4 regions of the Thalassotalea euphylliae genome follow, and region 2 is predicted to be linked to each of the others. Evidence: predicted binding sites of a transcription regulator. Region 2 holds the regulator's gene; each other region holds the start of a gene.
The links. Region 2 encodes sigma-54, which starts transcription at its own class of promoters, with help from an activator protein. Its sites were predicted from a motif close to GTTGGCACGNNNNTNGNNT; they were not measured.
Positions count from the first base shown of each region.

Region 1 (5,381 bases), 2.2 Mb from region 2:
CATTCGCTTCTGTGACTTCTTCTCGTTCAGCTTCGCCTTCAGCTAACAAATCGGCAAGTACATTGCTGTCAGTAAAGTCCGGCGATAGTTCTACCGTCGCATCAACGTCTTTTTCGTCATTAAGCAATTCTGACAGGGTTGATTCATCAAAATCAGTTGCTAAATCCGCAGTTATATCATCTTGGCTATCTTGCAATACTTCGGTATTTTCAATGCCCTGCAAGTCATCAGTAGCTGCTTCAAGTTCCGTATCTAAATCAGAACGCTCAGTTTCTGCCGCTAAATCACTGGTTTCAATACCTGATAACAAGTCATCGCCAATATCGAGTTCATCTTCAGCTTGCTCTTCATCAAGATCCGCCTGAACATCGGCAATGAGGTTGTCGATATCAATGTCATCTGACATTTCATCTGCAGCCATGTCAGCTTCAGCTTGCACTTCAGGCTCTGGCTCTGTCACCTCTGGTTGAGCTTCATCAACTGTGTCATTAGTAGCAGTAGGCTCCGACATAGCATCAGTATCATCGCCATGCATGTCGCTAAAGTCGGCATTTAAAAATGGAGCCACATATTCTTCGGTAAATGCCTCTATTTGTGCGTGATGTTCAGACAATTCTTCTTCATCAGAATCTAACAATTGGTCGATATCAGCAGCATCATTTACATCAATATTTTCTGCCAGTTGATCGGCTGCCAATTCAGCGTCGCTAGCATCAGAATCTGCACCACTATCACCCATTTCACCGTTGATACTGTTAAGCAATGCGTCAATATCGTCCGGATCGGTGATCTCCATATCACTGTCGTCAACTTGTGATACTTGCGGAGTCTCACTGTCGCCATTAATGCTGTCTAAAAGTGCATCAATATCGTCAGGGTCGGTAACATCAGCGCCATCTGGAATCTCATCAGCAGCATTTGCCTCTGTCGCTTCTGGCTTGGCTGGTGTATCGCCATTAATGCTTTCTAAAAGCGCATCAATATCATCTGGGTCGGTAACATCAGCACCATCTGGAATCTCATCAGCAGCATTTGCTCCGGGCGCTTCTGGCTTGTCTTGTGTATCGCCATTAATGCTTTCTAAAAGCGCATCAATATCGTCTGGGTCGGTAACATCAGCGCCATCGGGAATATCATCAGCAGCACTTGCTTCGGTTGCTTCTGGCGCAGCTGGTGCATCGCCACTAATACTATCTAAAAGCGCATCAATATCATCTGGGTCGGTAACATCGGCGCCGTCTGGAATCTCATCAGCAGCACTCGCCTCGGGCGCAGCTGGTGCATCGTCATTAATACTATCTAAAAGCGCATCAATATCATCTGGGTCGGTAACATCGGCGCCATCTGGAATCTCATCAGCGGCACTTGCTTCGGTTGCTTCTGGGGCAGCTGGTGCATCGTCATTGATACTATCTAAAAGCGCATCAATATCGTCTGGGTCGGTAACTTCAGCGCCATCTGGAATCTCATCAGCAGCACTTGCCTCCGGCGTAGCTGGTGCATCGTCACCAATACTATCTAAAAGCGCATCAATATCGTCTGGGTCGGTAACATCAGCGCCATCTGGAATCTCATCAGCGGCACTTGCTTCTGGCGCAGCTGGTGCATCGTCATTGATACTATCTAAAAGCGCATCAATATCGTCTGGGTCGGTAACATCGGCGCCGTCTGGAATCTCATCAGCAGTACTTGCCTCGGTCGTAGCAGGTGCATCGACATCAGCAACATCATCAGTCGCACCAGAAAGTAATGCGTCAAGGTCATCTTGTCCCAGTTCACCATCAGCTAACGGCTCACTATCTTCTTCTAGAGCAACTAGATCGTCAGCTTCATCTTCAGCTGAGCTTTCATCATCAGCGCCAAGCCCCGAAAGCAGATCGTCAAGATCACTTTGATCTAGTTGACCACCATCAAGTGCCTCGCCTTCCTCTTCTACCTTATTATCTGCGTCACCATCCTCGCTACCATCATCACCCGAAAGCAGATCATCGAGCATGCTTTGATCGAGCTCACCACTTTCTAGCGGCTCACTTTCTTCTTCAACTTTTTCCAAGTCATCATCAAGCGAAATATCTTCTAGGTCATCTAGTTCATCTAGCTCATCGTCTAAATGAATAACTTCATCGCTTAAATCATCATTAAGCAAGTCATCACCAAGATCGTCGATATCATCAGAGAATAAATCATCTGTTTCATCGTCCGACTCAGTTAGATCAATGGAAAGCTCATCATCAAGCGACAGCTCGCCATCAAGTGATAAGTCTTCCTCTATTGCTTCACTTGCCACTTCTTGCGCTGGAGCTTCTGGTGGCATATCTGATGGCGCGGCTGGTTTTTCCAGCGTCATTTCTTCCACTGGCTCTTCTTTTGCTTGCTTTTTACGGCCAATAAAGAAGGCAATTACGCCAGCGATTAATAGTGCTGGCAAAGTACCCATTAGCACTTTGAACCACAAGCTCGACATCCAATTTTGCTGCTCAAGCTCGGCTTGCTGCTTTTCTAGCAACAATTGGCGTTCGCGCTCTTCAGCTTTTACTAACAACTCTTTTTGCAGCTGCAGCATACTGTCCATTTGTGCCTTAACTTCTTGCCCTTTTGCCACTTCACCTTGCATTAAAGTTAATTGGTCATTGAAGTTAGCAAGTCGCTGACGCAGCGCCTCATTTTCTTGCAAAATCGCTTGAAGGCCATCAATCGAGTCTAAAACATCACGTTGAATAGTATCGAGTTTTTGACGCTGCTCGGTGTCATAGGTTTGTAGTTGTTGATTAATTTCGCCTTTAGCTGCGTCTAGGTCTTTCTTTTTAACAACCAATTCTTCCGGTTTGATTGGTACCACTGGCTCAGCTTTTTTGGCAATTTTTCCTTGCCACTTTTTGTCGTCGCTTACCGCACTATTTTTGGCGATATAAGGGTCAATCAGACGAATTTTTTCAATCGGTGGAACCAGTAAATACTGGCCATTAATTAAGTGGTTACGGTTGTTATCGGCAAAGGCATTTGGGTTCATCTCATACAAAGCCTGCATAACTTGATAAACCGTCACTGAAGGGTCTGGTCGGATCGCTAACGCGATTTTCCATAGTGTATCGCTGCTGGTTATAGGACCATAGCGGTCATGAGGAAAAACATCTGTGCTTTTGGGCCCGCGAATTCGAATTCCGGTATCTTGTGCTGAAACCGAAGGCGTACTCGCCAATAAAAGTCCAACGATTAACACCTGCAACAAGCACAGGCTAAGTAAGCGCAGCATTAAGTCTTTCCTAATTATTCTAATAAATTGCCAAAAAACTGGCGGTTACACCCAGCTAGAGCAAAGCAAAGTTTATTCCAAGTCTCGGCTATCGTCTATGCTAGCGATAAATAGATATGCGTAGCAAGCGGTAAAACCCTGTCCTTGATCAAGAATTCAATCACTTTCTGCCAAGAACAGCGTAAATAAACGGCAACAAAAAAAGGGTTAACCGCTAATGTTAACGGCTAACCCTTCTATTTCTTTACGAATTTTTGTAATGTGTATTACAAGTATTCTTTAATTAATAGCTCAGCAATTTGAATACTGTTTGTTGCCGCCCCTTTGCGCACATTGTCTGCCACAACCCATAAGTTAATACCATTCGGGTGGCTAATATCTTCGCGAATACGACCAACAAAAGTCTCGTCTTTGCCGCTCGCATCACCAATTTGCGTTGGGAAGTCTTGATCGTCTTCACATAACACCACACCCGGAGCTTGGCTGAGCAGGGCTTTTACTTCTTCAGCTGAAGTTTGTGTGCGAGTTTCAATGTGAATAGCTTCAGCGTGGCCATAGAATACAGGTACACGTACAGCCGTTGGGTTAACCAAAATATTTTCGTCGCCAAAAATCTTTTTAGTCTCCCACACCATTTTCATTTCTTCTTTGGTGTAACCGTTATCTTGGAATACATCGATTTGTGGGATTACGTTAAAGGCAATTTGACGTGAAAAGCTTTTGCTTTCAACCGGCTTGCCACTTAATAAGTCAGCACATTGCTTAGCTAACTCATCCATTGCTTCCTTACCCGCACCAGAAACTGATTGATAAGTACAAACGTTGATGCGATCAATACCGGCAGCGTCTTGAATTGGTTTTAACGCCACCATCATCTGAATGGTTGAACAGTTAGGGTTAGCAATAATATTGCGATTGCGGTAATCAGCTAGTGCACCAGGGTTTACTTCTGGTACAACTAACGGAATGTCTGGTTCGTAACGAAATTCTGACGTGTTATCAATCACGATACAACCTGCATCGCCTGCCATTGGGGCATATTTTGCTGACGTAGCACCACCTGCTGAGAAGAAACCAATTTGCGCTTGGCTCCAATCAAAATTGTCAGCATCAAGCACTTCAATGCTTTCACCGTTAAATTCAATAAACTGACCAGCAGAGCGCGCACTCGCAAGTGGATAGAGTTTGTTTACGGGAAAGTCACGTTGTTCAAGAATTTCAATAATGGTTTTACCCACGAGTCCCGTTGCACCAAGTACACATACATCATATTTTTGCGCCATGCTATTTTTCTTCCTCTATCTTACGTTTATCTTATTTTTACTAATCTTTAGGCGTTATCAGCCAGCCTATTAAAGCCCAGTTGAACCAGCGTATTCAATGAGCTGTTTTCGCCTGAAATTGCCAACGAAGAAAATTCCCGACGAACTGGGTAATTCTTTCGGATATGGTCAAAGCCAAAGCGAGAGAGTTGTTGACGAAAGATGCCATCGTCACGTCTGACATCGTATACCATTTTTACTAACTGGTTTAGCAATATTTCATCAAATTCCTGATTTCTTTTTCTATCTGGATTTAATTTTACACTGCCAATATTTGGCTTAGGTAAAAAGTCAGCTAACTGCTTATTACCTTCAATTTCTAGCATTTGACATACTGCCTGATACAACATTTGTGTACCACGAGCTTTTCCTTCTAAGCTATAACCAGCAATATGGGCGCTTGCCAAATCAGCAAAAGGGATAAGTTCTGTTAACACATTTGGCTCGCCTTCCCAAACATCCATCACTAAGGTGAGCCCATGGCCTTGCTGTTTGAGTGCTAATAACGCTTGGTTATCAATCACCTCACCACGACAAGCGTTAATCAGAATTTGCTGCTCGTTAAAAGCATGCAATTTTGCTTCATCAAGCAAATGAAAGGTTGGGTGTTCGCCACTGCGAGTCAGCGGCACGTGCAGTGACACAATATCGCAGGCTAACGCCTCGTCTAATGAGACAAACTCGCGATTATCGCCAGCATCCGCCAATAGCGGATCGCACAACTTATAGTGAATCCCTATAGCATTAAGCTTTTCAGCAAGCCTAGAACCGGTATTACCAGCCCCGACAATGCCAACTGATTTATC
Region 1 covers NZ_QUOT01000001.1:3,911,336-3,916,716, reverse strand. The annotation lists gene DXX94_RS17160 (FimV/HubP family polar landmark protein) at 1-3,253, opposite strand, end outside; gene DXX94_RS17155 (aspartate-semialdehyde dehydrogenase) at 3,520-4,536, opposite strand; gene DXX94_RS17150 (4-phosphoerythronate dehydrogenase) at 4,584-5,381, opposite strand, start outside.
Region 1: a site for sigma-54 is predicted at 3,317-3,335, ahead of DXX94_RS17160 (FimV/HubP family polar landmark protein). Genes of this name have one in related genera too.

Region 2 (5,381 bases):
CAACAGATTTGCCAGAGCCTGAACGACCACTGACGATAATAAGTTTCATAGTGTGCTTACCGTTATTCCGCTTGGTTAATCAACTCGTAAAGTTCATGATTACTAGTACATTTACGAATTTTTTTATTGATTTGTTTGTTGCTAAGCAGCTTAGCAATACTTTGCAGCGTGGATAAGTGATCTTTACAACAGTCTTCAGGCACAAATAACGCCACGAAGATATCAACAGCGCGGTTATCAATCGCATCAAACGCCACTGGCTGTTCAGTGGTCATCAGTACTGCCACAACTTGATTCGTGCCAGTAAGGCGACCGTGTGGTATTGCAATACCATTGCCAATGCCTGTGCTGCCCATTTTTTCACGAGCCAGCAAACTTTGCAGCAATTCAAATGTTGAGTGTTCAGGGATGTGACTAGTTGCAATACTGCAAATTTGCTCGAGGATTTTCTTTTTGCTTGACAGTGGGACTGCACAGGATGTGCAGTCCTCGGTTAGTATATCTTGCAGCTTCATAGTTTAATGCTGAGTAATTTTTCCTTTGTATTTAAGGATTTGGCGGTCAAGTTTATCAATGAGCGAGTCAATTGATGCGTACATGTCTTGATTTTGTGCTGAGGCGTGAACCTCTGTGCCGTTGAGGTGAACTGTCGCCTCGGCTTTTTGGTTTAATTTTTCTACGGTAAGAACGACGTATACATTGTTGATGTGATCGAAATGTCGCTCCAGCTTTGCAAACTTAGTGTTAACGAAATCGCGTAATGAATCTGTCACTTCTACGTGGTGGCCTGATAAATTAATTTGCATAAGCTTTATTCCTCATTGCTTGAATACTTAAAGTAGACTTTTTCTTTGATTTGACGGTGGAATAGATAAGGACTCTCGGTACTTAGCTATTGTCCGTCGCGCAACATTAATCCCTTGCTCTGCTAATAGTTCCGCCATTTTGCTATCACTTAATGGTTTCGATGGAGTTTCTGCTGAGACAAGCTTTTTAATTAATGCTCTGATAGCAGTAGATGAACATTCCCCTCCATTTTCCGTACTAACATGACTAGAAAAGAAGTATTTTAATTCGAAAATACCTCTAGGCGTGTGCATGAATTTTTGCGTGGTTACACGCGATATGGTTGACTCATGCATATCAACCGCTTCTGCGATGTCGTTTAACACCATCGGGCGCATCGCTTCTGGCCCGTATTCGAAAAAGCCTTGCTGACGCTGAACAATACAGTTTGACACTTTTAGTAGCGTTTCGTTGCGGCTTTCTAAACTTTTAATAAACCATTTGGCTTCTTGCAGGTTTGAACGGATAAACTGATTATCGTCCGATGACTTCATACTTTTGGTCATCGCTGCGTATTGCTGGTTAATTGATAATCTTGGTGCTGTACTTGGATTAAGCTCAACCACCCAGCGACCATTTTTCTTTTCCACAGAAACATCTGGGATAACGTACTGATCATCACCTTGCACTACCGCATCACCAGGTCTTGGGTTTAACGACTGGATCAGGCGCAGTGCCTCGCGCAGCTGGTCTTCCTTGAGCTTGGTTTTTCGCATTATTTGACGATAGTCACGATTACCCAATAAATCAATGTGCTCGCTAATGATCAGCTTACTTTCTGCTAAATACGGTGTGTCGTTATCGAACTGATTCAATTGAATCAATAAACATTCAGGAATAGAGCGCGCTGCGACCCCAATAGGATCGAACATATTAATACGCTTTAATACCGCTTCAACTTCATCAAGTTCAACTTCTTCAAGACCTAGACTTTCCAAAATATCTTCGGCAGAAACGGTTAGGTAACCAGCATCGTCAACGGCATCGATAATTGCCATAGCAATGGCTTCATCGGTTTCACTAAAGGGTGTTAGCTCCATTTGCCAGTGCAAGTGGTCTTGAATAGAATCGGTGGTTTCACCTTGATAAACGTAGTCATCACTGCCTGCAGTGCCAATGCCTGAGCTACTTACACCTGCACTAAATGACTCATCCCAAGTGGTATCAATACTCAACTCTTCTGGAATGTCATTTTTTTCCATCGCCTCAGTAGTGCTGACCTCATCAGCGGTAGGCATAGCATCTTCAGAACCATCTGTTGTCACCTGCTCGGTCGTTGCCGTAGCAGAATAAGCATCGTCTATAGACTCGCTGTCATTACTTTCCGATGAGGCACTCGCCGACTCATCCACTTCAAGCAGTGGATTGCTCTCCAGCGCTTCTTGAATCTCTTGTTGAAGGTCTAATGTTGATAATTGTAGTAACTTGATAGCCTGCTGAAGTTGCGGCGTCATCGTAAGTTGCTGACCAATTTTTAACTGCAATGATGGACGCATTTAAGTCTAACGGTTTCCTTTTGTTGTATTCTTTTATTCAAGTAAAACGCTAATGATTTAACTATAGCGTGAATTGCTCACCTAGGTATACATCTCTTACTTGCTGATTCGCCAAAATTTGTTCTGAATCACCTTCAGCGATTAATTCTCCGTGACTAACGATATATGCATGCTCACACACATCAAGTGTTTCGCGGACATTGTGGTCAGTGATCAAAACGCCAATGCCACGCTGCTTTAAATGCAAAATAATCTTTTTAATATCACCAACTGAAATTGGGTCTACACCAGCAAAAGGTTCATCTAGCAAAATAAACAATGGGTCGGCCGCTAGCGCTCTGGCGATCTCGACACGACGACGTTCACCACCCGATAAACTCATGCCCGTATTATCTCTTATATGGCCGATATTGAATTCTTCAATAAGCAATTCAAGTTTTTCTTCACGCTCAACTTCCGTTAAGTCTTTGCGTGTTTGCAAGATCGCCATGATGTTTTGATAAACCGTCAGTTTGCGAAAAATAGACGCTTCTTGCGGCAAATAGCCAATACCGCGACGCGCGCGCTCATGCATAGGCAACAAAGTTAAATCATCTGCCCCTAAAGTGATTTCACCGCTATCGTTCGGCACTAAGCCAACAATCATATAAAACGACGTGGTTTTACCCGCACCATTAGGGCCAAGTAAACCCACAATTTGTCCAGTACTGACCGACAAGCTGACATTTTTAACAACCTGTCGACCTTTATAAGCTTTTGCTAAGCCAGACGCGGTAAGTGTTACTTCTTGTGTCATCGGCTATTTATCACTTTTTGCTTTAGGTTTTAAAATAGTGGTTACCGACTGGTTACTGCCACCTTCGGCTTCCAATTGCTCGGTTAGCGTGTTGTACACGATTTTTTCACCACTAACCTCACTACCTGCTTGCGTCAGCAATGCATTGCCCGAGATGGTGATAGTGAAAGTTAAAGGCTCATATTTAATTTCGTTGGCTTGCAAACGAATCTTACTGCCATCTTCAAGCAGTTGTTCAAATGTTGCAGGTTGCCCTTTAGCCACATAGGTTTGTACGTCTTGATCTTTTTGACTAAAAACTTGCACGAGGTCAGCTTTAATTTTCAATGAACCTTGTGAAATCACTACATCATCTAAGTAGCTGGCAATTTTGTTCTTTAAGTCACCTGCTTGACGCCCTGCCGAGATATGAATTTCTTGCTCAAGGTCAATTTTTGCAGCAAGTGCCGGAGTGCTGATCACACTCGCGAGCGCTAGGCTAGCTAGCAGCTTTTTTATAAATAGTTTGTACATGCTCGGTCAATGTCATTTGTTTAGTGTTTAAGTCTATAATCAGCCCAGAACCATACATAGTAAAGTCTTTTCCCTGAATCAATATGGTTTGATCAGAGCTAATAATATTGGTGTTCAAATCCAGTTCTAAGTATTTACAGTGAATTTCCTTAATCAAACTGTCTGGCTCTGTCGCCATTAATGTCACACGGTTTTTTAATACCACGCGATTATTGTTATAAAGCGTGCCTTCAAGTGCTTCGAGTTGCCATGGTGCCGAATCATTTTTTGGATACACAGTATATTTAGGCTGTTCAAAGTGAGTAAATGCTAACTCAGCATAGTGTTCCATGCGCTCGGCAATAACATGGTGCGATAATTGGCCGCTCTCGCTGTAGATATCACTATTAAGCGCTTCTGCAATAAAGTCAGGGACAAGCTCGGCTTCAACAATGTCAGCGTCTTGCTGCTGTGCTTGACGCCATTGCACAACGCCATAGGCCATAAGGCTAAACAAGAAAGCGATTAGCGCTAGGCCATAAAGTCGATTCATACACTCGCGCCTTTAGCGTCTACCAATGTGTCTTGGCTATGCATAATAAGATCACAAAGTTCGCGCACAGCGCCAAAGCCACCTAGCGTAAAAGTGCGATAATCTGCTTTGTTAATGACAGCTGGGTGTGCATCATTAACCGCAACTCCCAAGGCAGCATACTCAATGCAAGGTAAGTCGGCCATGTCGTCACCGATATACGCCACTTGCTCAGCCGTAATCGACAGTTCGCTCATTAGCGCTTTCATTTCGGGTAACTTGTCTTCTTTGCCCTGAATGATATGTTCAACGTTTAGCGCTTTCATGCGATCGTTAACTATTCGCGAATTTCGGCCAGTAATAATGGCGACCGTTACACCCGAGGCAATCAACGCCTTGATACCATAACCATCTTTGGTATGAAACGCTTTGAGCTCTTCACCTTGGTTACCTAGGTAAATACGCCCATCAGAAAATACGCCATCAACGTCACATACCAATAGCTTAATGTTGCTGGCAGTGGCAATAACTTGCTTGGCGACGGGGCCGTAAAGTGTCGATACGAGGTCTTGTGCTGTGTCCATCGTGTTTTCTAGTGTCATTAGAGTACCCCTGATTTTAACAAGTCTTGTAAATTTAGGGCACCTACAGGTTGGTTTTGCTCATCAACCACAATCAATCCGTTTATTTTTTTCTCTTCCATCACATTCAACGCTTCAGCCGCTAATAAGTCAGCCTGTGCTGTTGTTGGCGTTTTCGTCATCACTGACACAATACCGTCGTGATGAATATCAATTTTACCATCTAAAATGCGGCGTAAGTCACCATCGGTAAAAATACCAGCGAGCTTTCCTTGTTCATCACAAACAGCAGTCATACCTAAGCCTTTTTCGCTCATCTCGACTAAAGCTTCTTTGATTAAGGCGCTAGTTGGTACAACAGGCAATCGCTCACCAGTGTGCATAATATCACTCAGGCGCAGTAGTAATCTTTTTCCTAGACTGCCGCCTGGGTGTGACAAGGCAAAATCATCCGCTGTAAAACCACGCGCATTGAGTAAGGCCACTGCAATGGCATCGCCCATCACAAGTGTGGCGGTAGTACTAGAGGTTGGTGCCAAGCCAAGCGGGCAGGCTTCTTGTTCAACCTTCACACAAACGTGATGTTCAGCCAATTGAGCTAACGTTGACTCAGGGTTGCCTGTCATCGCAATAAGCGG
Region 2 covers NZ_QUOT01000001.1:1,759,575-1,764,955, forward strand. The annotation lists gene rapZ (RNase adapter RapZ) at 1-49, opposite strand, end outside; gene ptsN (PTS IIA-like nitrogen regulatory protein PtsN) at 63-515, opposite strand; gene hpf (ribosome hibernation promoting factor) at 519-806, opposite strand; gene DXX94_RS07920 (RNA polymerase factor sigma-54) at 834-2,342, opposite strand; gene lptB (LPS export ABC transporter ATP-binding protein) at 2,404-3,138, opposite strand; gene lptA (lipopolysaccharide transport periplasmic protein LptA) at 3,142-3,651, opposite strand; gene lptC (LPS export ABC transporter periplasmic protein LptC) at 3,617-4,183, opposite strand; gene kdsC (3-deoxy-manno-octulosonate-8-phosphatase KdsC) at 4,180-4,764, opposite strand; gene DXX94_RS07945 (KpsF/GutQ family sugar-phosphate isomerase) at 4,764-5,381, opposite strand, start outside.

Region 3 (5,381 bases), 420 kb from region 2:
AATGGAAAGTAGCCTGGCTCACTTATTTGAAATACATAATTACATCAATCCAACAGTAGCTAATACAGCCACTTCTATTGCTGTGGCTTTAGGTTTCAATGATATCTACTTATTAGGTGTGGATTTAGCACACAAAAAGGGAGGGGTGCATCACAGTGCAAAGAGTATGTATTACAGTGAGGAAGGCGAAGATTTATCACTGTACGACTCCAACGATGTTTTGGAAAATGAACTAGAAGGTAATTTTGGTGGAATATTCCATACCGACTCATTTTTTGGTGGTTCAAAACGCGTGCTCGAATGGCTTATTGGCAACAATACTGAGCTAAGCTTTAAAAATTTGTCTGACGGTGCTTTGATCAAAGGTGCTCAGCCACTAAGAGTCGAAGTCGCTGAGATAAAGACAGATATCATTGAAGAAAAGCGCAAGCAGCTAAAAACGTTGGTTACAGACAGTACTTATCTAGACGATGGGTCTTATTATCAAGAGCTCGCTGGTGAACTGGACACGCAGGGCTATGAGGAGTTTTGTTTACTGCTGATTAAAGCTATTGATGAGTTAGATGATAGCTTTGAAGGCTGTCTCAAATTGTTGAAACAGCATTTTATGCTGCTAATTGATGAAGAGTTGTGCAATAGAGAAATTTTCTACTATTTGCTTAAGGGTAGTGTATTACATATGCAGGCTATGTTAATTCGTCTGCTATATGAAGCCGTTGAAGAAGCTGATGCAATTGAAGATTTTAAGCAAGCACTTGCCCACTATCGAGAATTTTTAGCCAAAACCATAATCTACTACAAGGAAAATGCGCTAAAACCTCATTACTATGAAACGAATTGGTTTGCACCGTTAACCAAAAAATAATTTGCAGATGTTATAAGGTTGTAAAGATAGATGATTAAACCTTTAGATGTATTCATTGCCGGCGAAGTCATGGATTTGTGTGTGCCAACAGAAGAGTTTGCTCGCGACTCTAATTGGTACAAGTGGTTTAATGATAAAAAAATAACTCGCTATCTCGATCAAGGCGTTTTTCCTAATACTCCTGCAGGGCAGGTGGCCTTTTTCACCCAACAACACCAAGAGCGTTTAATTCTTATTGTTGCTAATAAACAGGGAGAGTACATGGGGGTGGTATCGCTTTCATGTATCGACTTGGTAAAAAAACACTGTGTTATTGCACTAGTGGTTGACAGCAAAGTAGACAAACGAAACTCTCCCTTTATTGCGCTAGAAGCGATAGCGAGAATTTCGGAACATGCCTTTGAGTACTTAGGTATTACGCGCATTGAAGCTGGCCAGCATATCGATTTGACCGGTTGGCAGCAACGCATGGAACTAGTGGGTTATAAATTTGAAGGTATTCATCGAAACAAATTTGTCAAAGGGATGGAAGTTACGAATGAAGCTACTATCGCTTGTTTACTCGAAGACTATCACTATATTTCAAAGTTCCGTGGCGGGTTATGGGATTCGGCAGAGAAGATGAAAACGCGATATAAAAATCTTCCCCAAAAGGCGTTTATGGATTTGTATAACGAGTTTTATCGTGAAAACTCTGATTATTACGAGCAGCTATTTAGCAACTAGCATGTAATAAAACAAGAGATCATTAAATTTAGTTAGTCGGCTCATTTCTGGTTTGGTAGTTGCTAGAAGTTGGTATTCAGTGTCAAATTACCGCCTATGGAGAGGTCAATTATGTCTGACGTTAATCTTGAAGAGAATTTACTTGAAGTAGAAGGTGAGATATACAATATCAAACCGGGGGCTGATAAAGCTGTTGTTAAATATTTTGGCGAAGACCATGGCTATCGAAGCGCCGCCGAAAAAGCCCAAGCAAAATTCGAACGAGAGACAATCGACACGACACTTGTTAAAGATCATATCAAGTGTATTCCTAACCTGTTACCTGCAGAACTGTGCCAATCGTTAATCGAGGAGTTTGAAGGCGACTCTGAGGGCATACAACACGAAAGCGTTGCTGAACTTCTGTTAACCCAAGTGTTCACGGATGAAATTGACGCTCATATTCGTTCATATTTTGGCAGTGAATACTGTGTTTTTTGGTGGTCTATTTATAAAATCGAAAGTACGGATGAAGAAACCGGATATTCAACTAAGTGGCACTGTGATGGTGGGCCCGAGAAGCATTTAAAGGTTATCACCTACTTAAATGGTTTTGATGAACACGGCAGTGACACCGCATATCTTGATAAAGAAGCGACAGATAAGTTAAAAGAAGTCGGTTACATTTTTGCAAGTGTTGAAAAACGCTCTCTTAACATTGAACCGTTATGCAAAAAGTTAAATGTAGACTACCAGCCAATGGGCGTGAAGCCCGCTGCTGGTGATACTATTATCTTCAACCCATTTGAAATCGCCCATCGTGCAAAAACACCAGTACCAGGCAAGCCTAGATATGCGTTGAACTTTTGCCTTGTTCCTAGTGAAATTCATTGGAAAACGGTAGCAGAACAATACTACTTTCCTGCATACGATTGTCAGGACTTTAGAAAGTTTGCGCCAATTGTGAAAAAGATCACAAAAGACCAAGCATTAGACCTCAATTACGTTGAAGTGGGCTTGAACTTTCAGGTTGAAAACCTTCAACATGCACGGTTTATTATTGAAAATGTTATCAAGACACCTAAGCCAGCGTGGCTACTTGTAAACTACCTTGAAAGAAATGATCCAACACTTGTTTCAATTACTAGTATTTTCGACCTTTTAAGGTTCATTAAAAAAGTCGCTTTAGAGCAGTTGCACTGGGAGAAATTTTTACAAGCAGAGTGGCTTGATGCATTAAAAGATATTAGTAGCTTTGAGCAAAATTTTAATGACTCAAGAAGCCGATATAGCCAAGCTGACAAGCCAAATCCCAATGCGATCTTCTGGCCAAGCCCTGTGCATGAAAAGTATCCTCAGTCAAAATTTGAGATTCTGCCCTATGTGCGCAAAGAGCCAATTATGGATTTAGATACACCGATAGGCTCGGCGGGCAGTTGTTTCGCATTTGAAATCGCTAAGTACTTTCAGACTCAAGGTTACAACTATGTCATTAGTGAGCGTAATGATGACCCTAACTCAGGCGTGTTTGTTGACGGTTACCAACCTGGTGATGAATTAGTAAAATTCTGTGCAAACTATGGGATTATGTTTAATTCACCAAGCTTTACACAGCTAGCTGAAAAAGCATTTGGGCATCGAGAATTTAGCAAGCTACTGTTCCAAAATGAAACGGGGTTCTTCTTAGACCCCTATCGAGAAGGGGTCGTGTTTTCGAGTAAAGAAGCTTATTTTGCTGATTATGACAAACATATTGCCGCGTTAAGAGATACTTTCTTAAGCTGTAAGGTATTTGTCTTAACCATGGGGCTGAACGAATGTTGGCAGCTCACTGACGGTACTTTCATGTCACGTAACCCAAGAGAAAATATGTTTCACTTGGTTAAGCATAGGACGCTTACTGTACAAGAAAATGTTGATTATATTCAGCGTTTCTTCGACATCATTAAAGCTCATAATCCTGACTTTAAACTCATTATTAGTGTTTCACCTATTCCGTTTTTAGCAACGGGTAGGGCTGAAGAACAGCATATTATTAGTGCAAATTGTCACTCTAAGTCAGTGTTAAGAGTTGCTGCGGATGAACTTGTTAATAACAACGAAGATATGTATTACTTACCGAGTTATGAGCTTGTGACTGAATGTATTGAAGATGCTTGGGATATAGATCATCGCCACGTCAAATCTGAAACGGTAGAAAAAGTAGTGGCTATGTTTAAAGAGATATTTGTTCGCTAATTAAACCAACCGAAGTGGAGTTGCTGTTGATTATGGCAACTCCACTATAGTTTAATAACAAACAACAGTCGTTACTATAATCGTAAACATTCGCAAATTTTCACTAATAATCCAAAAAGCCTTTCCTCACTTTTCTACCCAGCATACCGGCTCTAACGTACTGTCTAAGTAGCGGGTGCGCGCGATATTTAGGGTCACCCGTTTCCGCGTACAAAGTTTCCATAATCGACAAACAAACATCGGTTCCGATAAGATCTGCCAGCGCTAGTGGTCCAATAGGGTGATTGGCACCATACTTCATCGCCTTGTCGATATCATCTCGACTTGCTACCCCTTCAGATAAGATAGCAACCGCTTCGTTGATCATAGGGATCAACATTCGATTAACAATGAAGCCGGGCGATTCGTTGACAGTTACTGGTCTTTTATCGAGGGTTTCAACTAGGGCTAGTGACTTGCTAAGTGTTTGCTCTGAGGTGACTAACCCTTTGACCAACTCCACTAGTTTCATCATGGATGTCGGGTGGAAGAAATGGATACCAATAAAGTTTTCGGGCTTTTCGATATTCATCGCCAGTGCTGTAATTGATAATGAAGAGGTGTTGGTTGCGACAATCGCATCATGTGGCACAAGTGCTGACAACTTTTTGAAAATATCAGCTTTGATTGAGAAATCTTCGACAACAGCTTCAATGTATAAATCACAACCACCTAGTGCACTAATGTCATCTGAGAAGGTTACTTTTTCCAGTAATGTCTCTAATACCTCTTTGGAGAGCGAGTTTTTTCTGGCAAAACGAGAAACTTCCTTTTTGACCTTAGCAAAACTAGCCTCAACAGACGCGAGGTTGCGTCCCCACCAAATCAGGCTCTCAACTTGCTCAGACTGAATGAATAGTGACGCGATACCACTTCCCATTACACCAGCACCCAAGACGCAAACTTTCATTGTTTTGTTTCCTATTGTTATTCTGTGATTTATTTTCTAGTCTTCGCTAAACAAGCAAACTTGAACTCGATCGCAAGTGCTGCCATCGACCAAGTAGTGGGCTTTTAATACGCCATCATGTATAAAGCCTGCCTTTAAAAACGCATTGGTACTGCCAATGTTGGGCTCATATGCACCAGCGCAAAGTTTGCGTAGCCCGAGTTGCTTCAAGCCATATTGACTAATCAATTTAATGGCTTGGCTAGCATAGCCTTTCCCCCAACAGCTTTTCTCGCCAATAAATAGGCTGATATCACCGTAGCCATGATGACCATTGACTGCGCCAAGCTTAATATTGCCAATATGTTGTCCCGTCGCTGACAGCCTGATAGTAAACAAGTGCTCGTTAGGGTTAACGTTAATATTGTCAATAAAAGCACTAACCGAAGTTAAGGTTTGCACCATAAAGCGTGTTTCAAGATAGCGGTTCACCATAGGATCGTTGAGCCAGTTAACGTATTGCTCTGTTGCGTCATCCTTGGTTATTTGTTGCAGATAAATATCTGGTATGGTTTCGTCTACTAGTTTTAGTAATGTCGACGCCATTTAGGGTTTCTCCACTAATAAGCCGTTTTCTTGCCACTG
Region 3 covers NZ_QUOT01000001.1:1,335,862-1,341,242, reverse strand. The annotation lists gene DXX94_RS05945 (motility associated factor glycosyltransferase family protein) at 1-865, shown strand, start outside; gene DXX94_RS05940 (GNAT family N-acetyltransferase) at 896-1,591, shown strand; gene DXX94_RS05935 (GSCFA domain-containing protein) at 1,703-3,808, shown strand; gene DXX94_RS05930 (3-hydroxyacyl-CoA dehydrogenase family protein) at 3,912-4,757, opposite strand; gene DXX94_RS05925 (GNAT family N-acetyltransferase) at 4,794-5,342, opposite strand; gene DXX94_RS05920 (DUF4910 domain-containing protein) at 5,343-5,381, opposite strand, start outside.
Region 3: a site for sigma-54 is predicted at 1,627-1,645, ahead of DXX94_RS05935 (GSCFA domain-containing protein). Genes of this name have one in related genera too.

Region 4 (5,381 bases), 870 kb from region 2:
TATTCTTGAGGATGCCATGAAAAATACACCTTCGAGCGTCTTTGTCTAACGCACTGACAAAAGGAGTCGATTGCGGTGAAGCCATGATTTCGACCGCTGCTAAGCTCTCATCCACGCTAAGACAATGATTAAAGCTAAAGCGTTTTTCATTCGGACACCAAGTTAACACGCCATTGGTGTAAATATGGGGAAGCGAGAAAGTATGCTCTTTGATCACTGGTGCTGCCGACAAATCACTGCGCCCTGTCGCAATCGTGTATTGAATGCCTTGGCTATCGAGTGCACGCAGCGTTGCCAGTGTGTATGCGGAGAGTTGAGATTGTTTGTTCAATAACGTCTGATCGAGGTCAAAAACGACCAGTGGATTAGTTGCGCGCAAATTTATTATCACTGTTAGTGGAGGTGTTTTAACACGGCATAGGGATTTTGTCTTAACGGCACTTCAAGGCGGTTGCTACCGTTTTTAGTTGGTTGTCCCACCATTTCATCGTATGCACTTTCGTGCCTGAGCACAATTTCTTTAATGTCGAGTTTTTCGAAATGCTCACGCATCTTGGTGAGATTTCTAGTGGTTAACGTTTTCTGCTCAGATTGCCAAACCACATGTTCACAGCCGTCAATCACAACAATCGCTTGATACAAGGCTTGTTCAAGTGAGTTGATAATTAACTTATCGATTGGCGTGGTTAGCAGGTCTTTATATAGCAGTTTCACGTGGTTACTCGGTTATACGGTGTTGTTTTATGCTTACTCTGTTTGATTAGTGTACGACGCTTTGCCGCTGTTTGATCAATACCAAGGTACTTCACCTCTGAACCAAACATTAATATTCATTTGTTACTTGATCTCAACTTACGTTGAGGTTTTAGGCTTGTGTCTTTCTTATACCAATTGAATTAATGAGTTGATCAATTACGGCGTAGGAAAAAAGTTTCATAAACAAGGCGTTATTTTTTGGTAACTAGTTATTCTAATTTCAAAAATAACAACACAGTTGATGAGCGTTTTAAGCAGCTAGAATGATCAAGTATTTATTGAAATTGGTATTGTTTAATAGAAGGAACAAAACATGAGGATAGCCATTGTCTTAGGCACGAGTAGGTGTGAAGGAAACACTGCTAAATTGGTTAATGACTTCATTAGCAATTGTGAGCACCATGTGTCGCTTTATCTGCTAAGTGATTTCCACATACTGCCTTATGACTATAAGTTTGCTAATCAAACGGATGATTTTTCAACATTGATCGATGAAGTGGTAACAAAGCATGATGTTATTTTGCTCGCCTCACCAATTTACTGGTATTCACCGAGCGCACAGATGAAAGTGTTTATGGATCGATTAACGGATTTGTTGGAAATCAATAAACCGCTTGGCAGGCAATTGAAAGGCAAGGCTGCGGGCGTTATCGCGACAGGCGTCGACGAGCAACCTACTCACTGTTTTGAACAAATTTTTAGTCTAACGTTTAAGTACCTAAATATGCGTTATTTGGGCATGATTTATGAGCCATGCCCTGAAGATGACTGCAATGTTAAAATCAAGCAATATGAATCGCTAATTCAACGCTTTCAAGAATAAACTTGCGAGTGTCGCTTGATCAGGCATACCTGTTTCTTTTAGGCCCAGTTTTTTTTGATAGGCCAGAAATGCTTTACTATCGATTGTAGTAAACTGTTTGCCATCTACCTCATCTTTATAAAAGCCCATAGCTTTTAGTCGTTGTTTTGCTCTTAACAATATTTCTTCGTAATGAAAGCCTACCGCATCACCAACTTGAATCTTTACGATCGTATCCTCTTCGTTGAGCCTAATAGGAAAAATAGACTTTATTAGTGAGTTAGCGGCATCAAAATACTTAATTTCAGGATTAGATTGGCAGTGCTTTTGTAATAGCATTAATAGCAACTCAGTCGTTTGCCAAGGCGAAATATCGTAGTTTTTGGCTTGGACTTGATTAAATGAGGTGATATATCCCTCTAGCCAGCCAGCATACAACAAAAAATCAGAATTTCTTTGTTCTGTAGCCGTTAAAAAGTCAGCACAAGACTTTCTTGCGGCCCCTTTTGCTGCAAATTTTCCATCTTTGTCAGCAGCTAGCACATTAGTGGTCAACGCCAGTAAGGTTAAGTTGATAGTAAATAAAAGTATTTTAATGTTCTTCATAATTTCCCTATTAAAAAGCCTAAGTAGAAATACTTAGGCTATTTTTATACAACAACTGCTTATAAATACTAAATCTTTCTTCTACGTAAGGCTAATCCACCCAAGCCTAAGCTAATTATCAGGATAGACGCTGGTTCAGGGATATCGTTGGCATCTGACACAAATACCGTAATTGGATCTTGGGTAAATGACAAAGCGCCAGATTCGGCAAAAGAAACGCCGGTAACGAATGCTTGTGGGTTGTCTGGGTCCAAGGCTAGGTCAAGGTTAATACCTTGAATTGAGAATGTAGTTACTCCATTAAATCCATTAAGAACAAAGTCAAAGGTCTCACCTGAGTTAAGTGCAAACTGCCGCAACATATTGTTAAACATAAACTCCAAAATATAGCCGTCTGGGTCAGGAACCGCGTCAAATGGTGGTGCTGTAACCGTTGCAATAGCGAGGCTTGATGTATATGTATAACCGGATGCTACATCAGGATCAAACCAGATTGTTTCGCCTTGTTGAACATCAGGGAGACTAAAAACAAATGCCCCATCTTCATTCGTAGGGTTACTAGGGTCGGGTAAAATAGGCGTAAATGGCGATTCACCTAGCTCACCGAAACTTGCCAGAAAAATAGTTGAATCGTAGCCGCCATCAGAAGCATCTGCTAGCAGTAATCTAAAGGTATTTACTCCCTCTTGAACAGGTACATCAAATCTAAGTAAAGGGTTACCGTTAGGAGCTAGTACACCATCTAATTCAGTGCCAGGTAAAGGTAGAAAATCGGGGTGATTGATATTGATAGGTGCTAGTCCGTCTTCTGGCGATGCGCCTGTTGGTAATGCTCCAGCAACATTTTGACCATTTACAAACAGACCAAAGCCATCCACAAACCCTGAATTGACGAACTCAGGGAATTCTTCTGAACCAAAAGCACCGAAGAAGGTGATTGTTGAGGCGCTATCCTCATCAACAGTGAAGCTAATGTCGAGCTGAACGGGGTCGAAATGTTGAAGCTGGCCTGTTAAAGGAGACAGTTGATCGTTTTGTTCTTGACTTGCACTACTTCCATTGTCTAACCCAAATGAATTACTCGTATTTGGGCCGTCTTGATAACTTGTAACGTTACCGGTGCTAAAGACTATACCGCCAGCAGAAGGCAAGTTGTAAACACCGGAGGCATTAGTAAACAAGCCTGCTTGGTTTAATGGTGCGATTGGGTTGTCAAGGTTAACATTCCCATTTTCGCCTGGCCCACACCCTATTTCATCTTCACAATTACCCTCATCACCAGATTCTGAGCTAAATCCACCAGAGAGTATTGCAGAATTTATTGTGATCCCAGAACCCGGAACGAGAAGAGTGTTGGCGAGTTCAGTTGCATCTTGGCTGGCAGTAATGACTATTGCGTACGAAAACTGTGAACTGATCAAGCTAGCTAAGGCGCTAACTCCCAGCAGCGAGCGGATCAAACTACGTCTATTTCTCATGTTTTCTTCCTTTAAAATTATGATCATTGATAGTTTTTCTATTGGTCAGACGAGTTACAAGCAAAACATATGCCCAAACCGTTGGCTTTAGCTACGTTATTGAATTTATTGGGTTGTTTTTAAATGTTGTTGAAAAGCAACTGCTAAAGTGTAAATAAAATAGACGATTAGGGGGAGCTAGGTAAGTTTATAATCGTGATCAGTAGTAAAACTAGTGAAATGAAACCTTTCATCTATCGTTTCCTCTTAACAAATGAAGTAGGCTTTCATAGAGTTGCAAAGTTGATGCGTTATATTATTCATCGCTTTGTATATGTATTCATAGGCGATTTAAGGCCATGAATAAGTGTTGTTGAACGCTATAATGGTTAACCTTTGTCGCGAGTTTACGTAAACTAAAGCAAAAACAGGCGTACTTTTAGAATAATTATTGGGAAATCAACTATGCTCACTTCCTCTGCCGAGTGGAAAAACCTTCAAAAACATTATCAAGATATCGAAGATATTCATATGAAATCACTGTTTGAGCAAGACAGTGAGCGCTTCAACAAATATTCGATGACGGCGGCAGGGCTGACTTTAGATTATTCAAAGAATCATATTACCGAGCAATCCATTGAGCATTTAGTGGCGCTGGCTCAAGCTGCCAATGTTGAACAACAGCGTGAACGCATGTTTGCCGGTAGTGAAATTAATGTGACCGAACATCGCGCGGTACTGCATACGGCATTACGTAACTTCTCTGGCCAGCCAGTGTATGTTGATGGCAAAGATGTGATGCCTGAAATTGAACAAACACGTGCGCAAATGAAACGTTTTGTTGAAGCGGTATCAACTGGTGAAAAGAAAGGTTACAGCGGTAAGGCATTTACTGATGTTATCAGTATTGGTATTGGTGGCTCATTTCTTGGCCCTAAAATTATGTCAGAGGCGTTAAAACCTTATCGCCAAAAACACATTAATGTGCACTTTGTGGCTAACGTTGATGGCTGCCACTTGCAAGACGTCTTAGCGGGCTTAAACCCAGAAACCACGCTGATTATTACATCGTCAAAAACACTGACGACACAAGAAACTTTGCGTAATACCCAGTCAGCGAAAGAGTGGTTTTTACAAACAGCTACACAAGCCGATGTTGAATATAACTTTGCTTGTGTTTCAACCAATATCACCGCCGCACAAGAATTTGGTATTAATCCTGACAATATTTTCCCAATGTGGGATTGGGTCGGTGGTCGTTACTCGGTTTGGTCGGCAATTGGCTTACCGTTAGCACTTGCCATAGGTTACGAAAACTACCATGACTTTTTAACTGGCGCGTTTGAGCTTGATCAGCACTTTCAACAGGCACCGCTGGCGCAAAATATGCCAGTGATTATGGCACTGCTGGGCATATGGTACCGTAACTTCCACGGTGCTCAATCACAGGTATTACTGCCCTATTATCATTACTTACGTGGTCTTCCTGCCTATATTCAACAATTGGATATGGAAAGTAACGGTAAGTCGGTTAACTTAAATAATGAGGAAGCAGACTACGATACTGGCCCGATTATCTGGGGCAGTGAAGGTACGAATGGCCAACATTCATTCCATCAGTTGATTCATCAAAGTAAAACCCATATTCCTGTGGACTTTATGATGCCGCTTCACCCTGCGAGTGAATGTGCTAATCACCACGATATGCTAGCGGCAAACTGTTTTGGCCAAAGTCAGGCGCTGATGGAAGGGCAAAGTGA
Region 4 covers NZ_QUOT01000001.1:2,631,856-2,637,236, forward strand. The annotation lists gene DXX94_RS11705 (HAD family hydrolase) at 1-391, opposite strand, end outside; gene DXX94_RS11710 (DUF6482 family protein) at 394-714, opposite strand; gene DXX94_RS11715 (flavodoxin family protein) at 1,070-1,579, shown strand; gene DXX94_RS11720 (peptidoglycan-binding domain-containing protein) at 1,556-2,164, opposite strand; gene DXX94_RS11725 (choice-of-anchor L family PEP-CTERM protein) at 2,233-3,642, opposite strand; gene pgi (glucose-6-phosphate isomerase) at 4,087-5,381, shown strand, end outside.
Region 4: a site for sigma-54 is predicted at 3,701-3,719, ahead of DXX94_RS11725 (choice-of-anchor L family PEP-CTERM protein). Genes of this name have one in related genera too.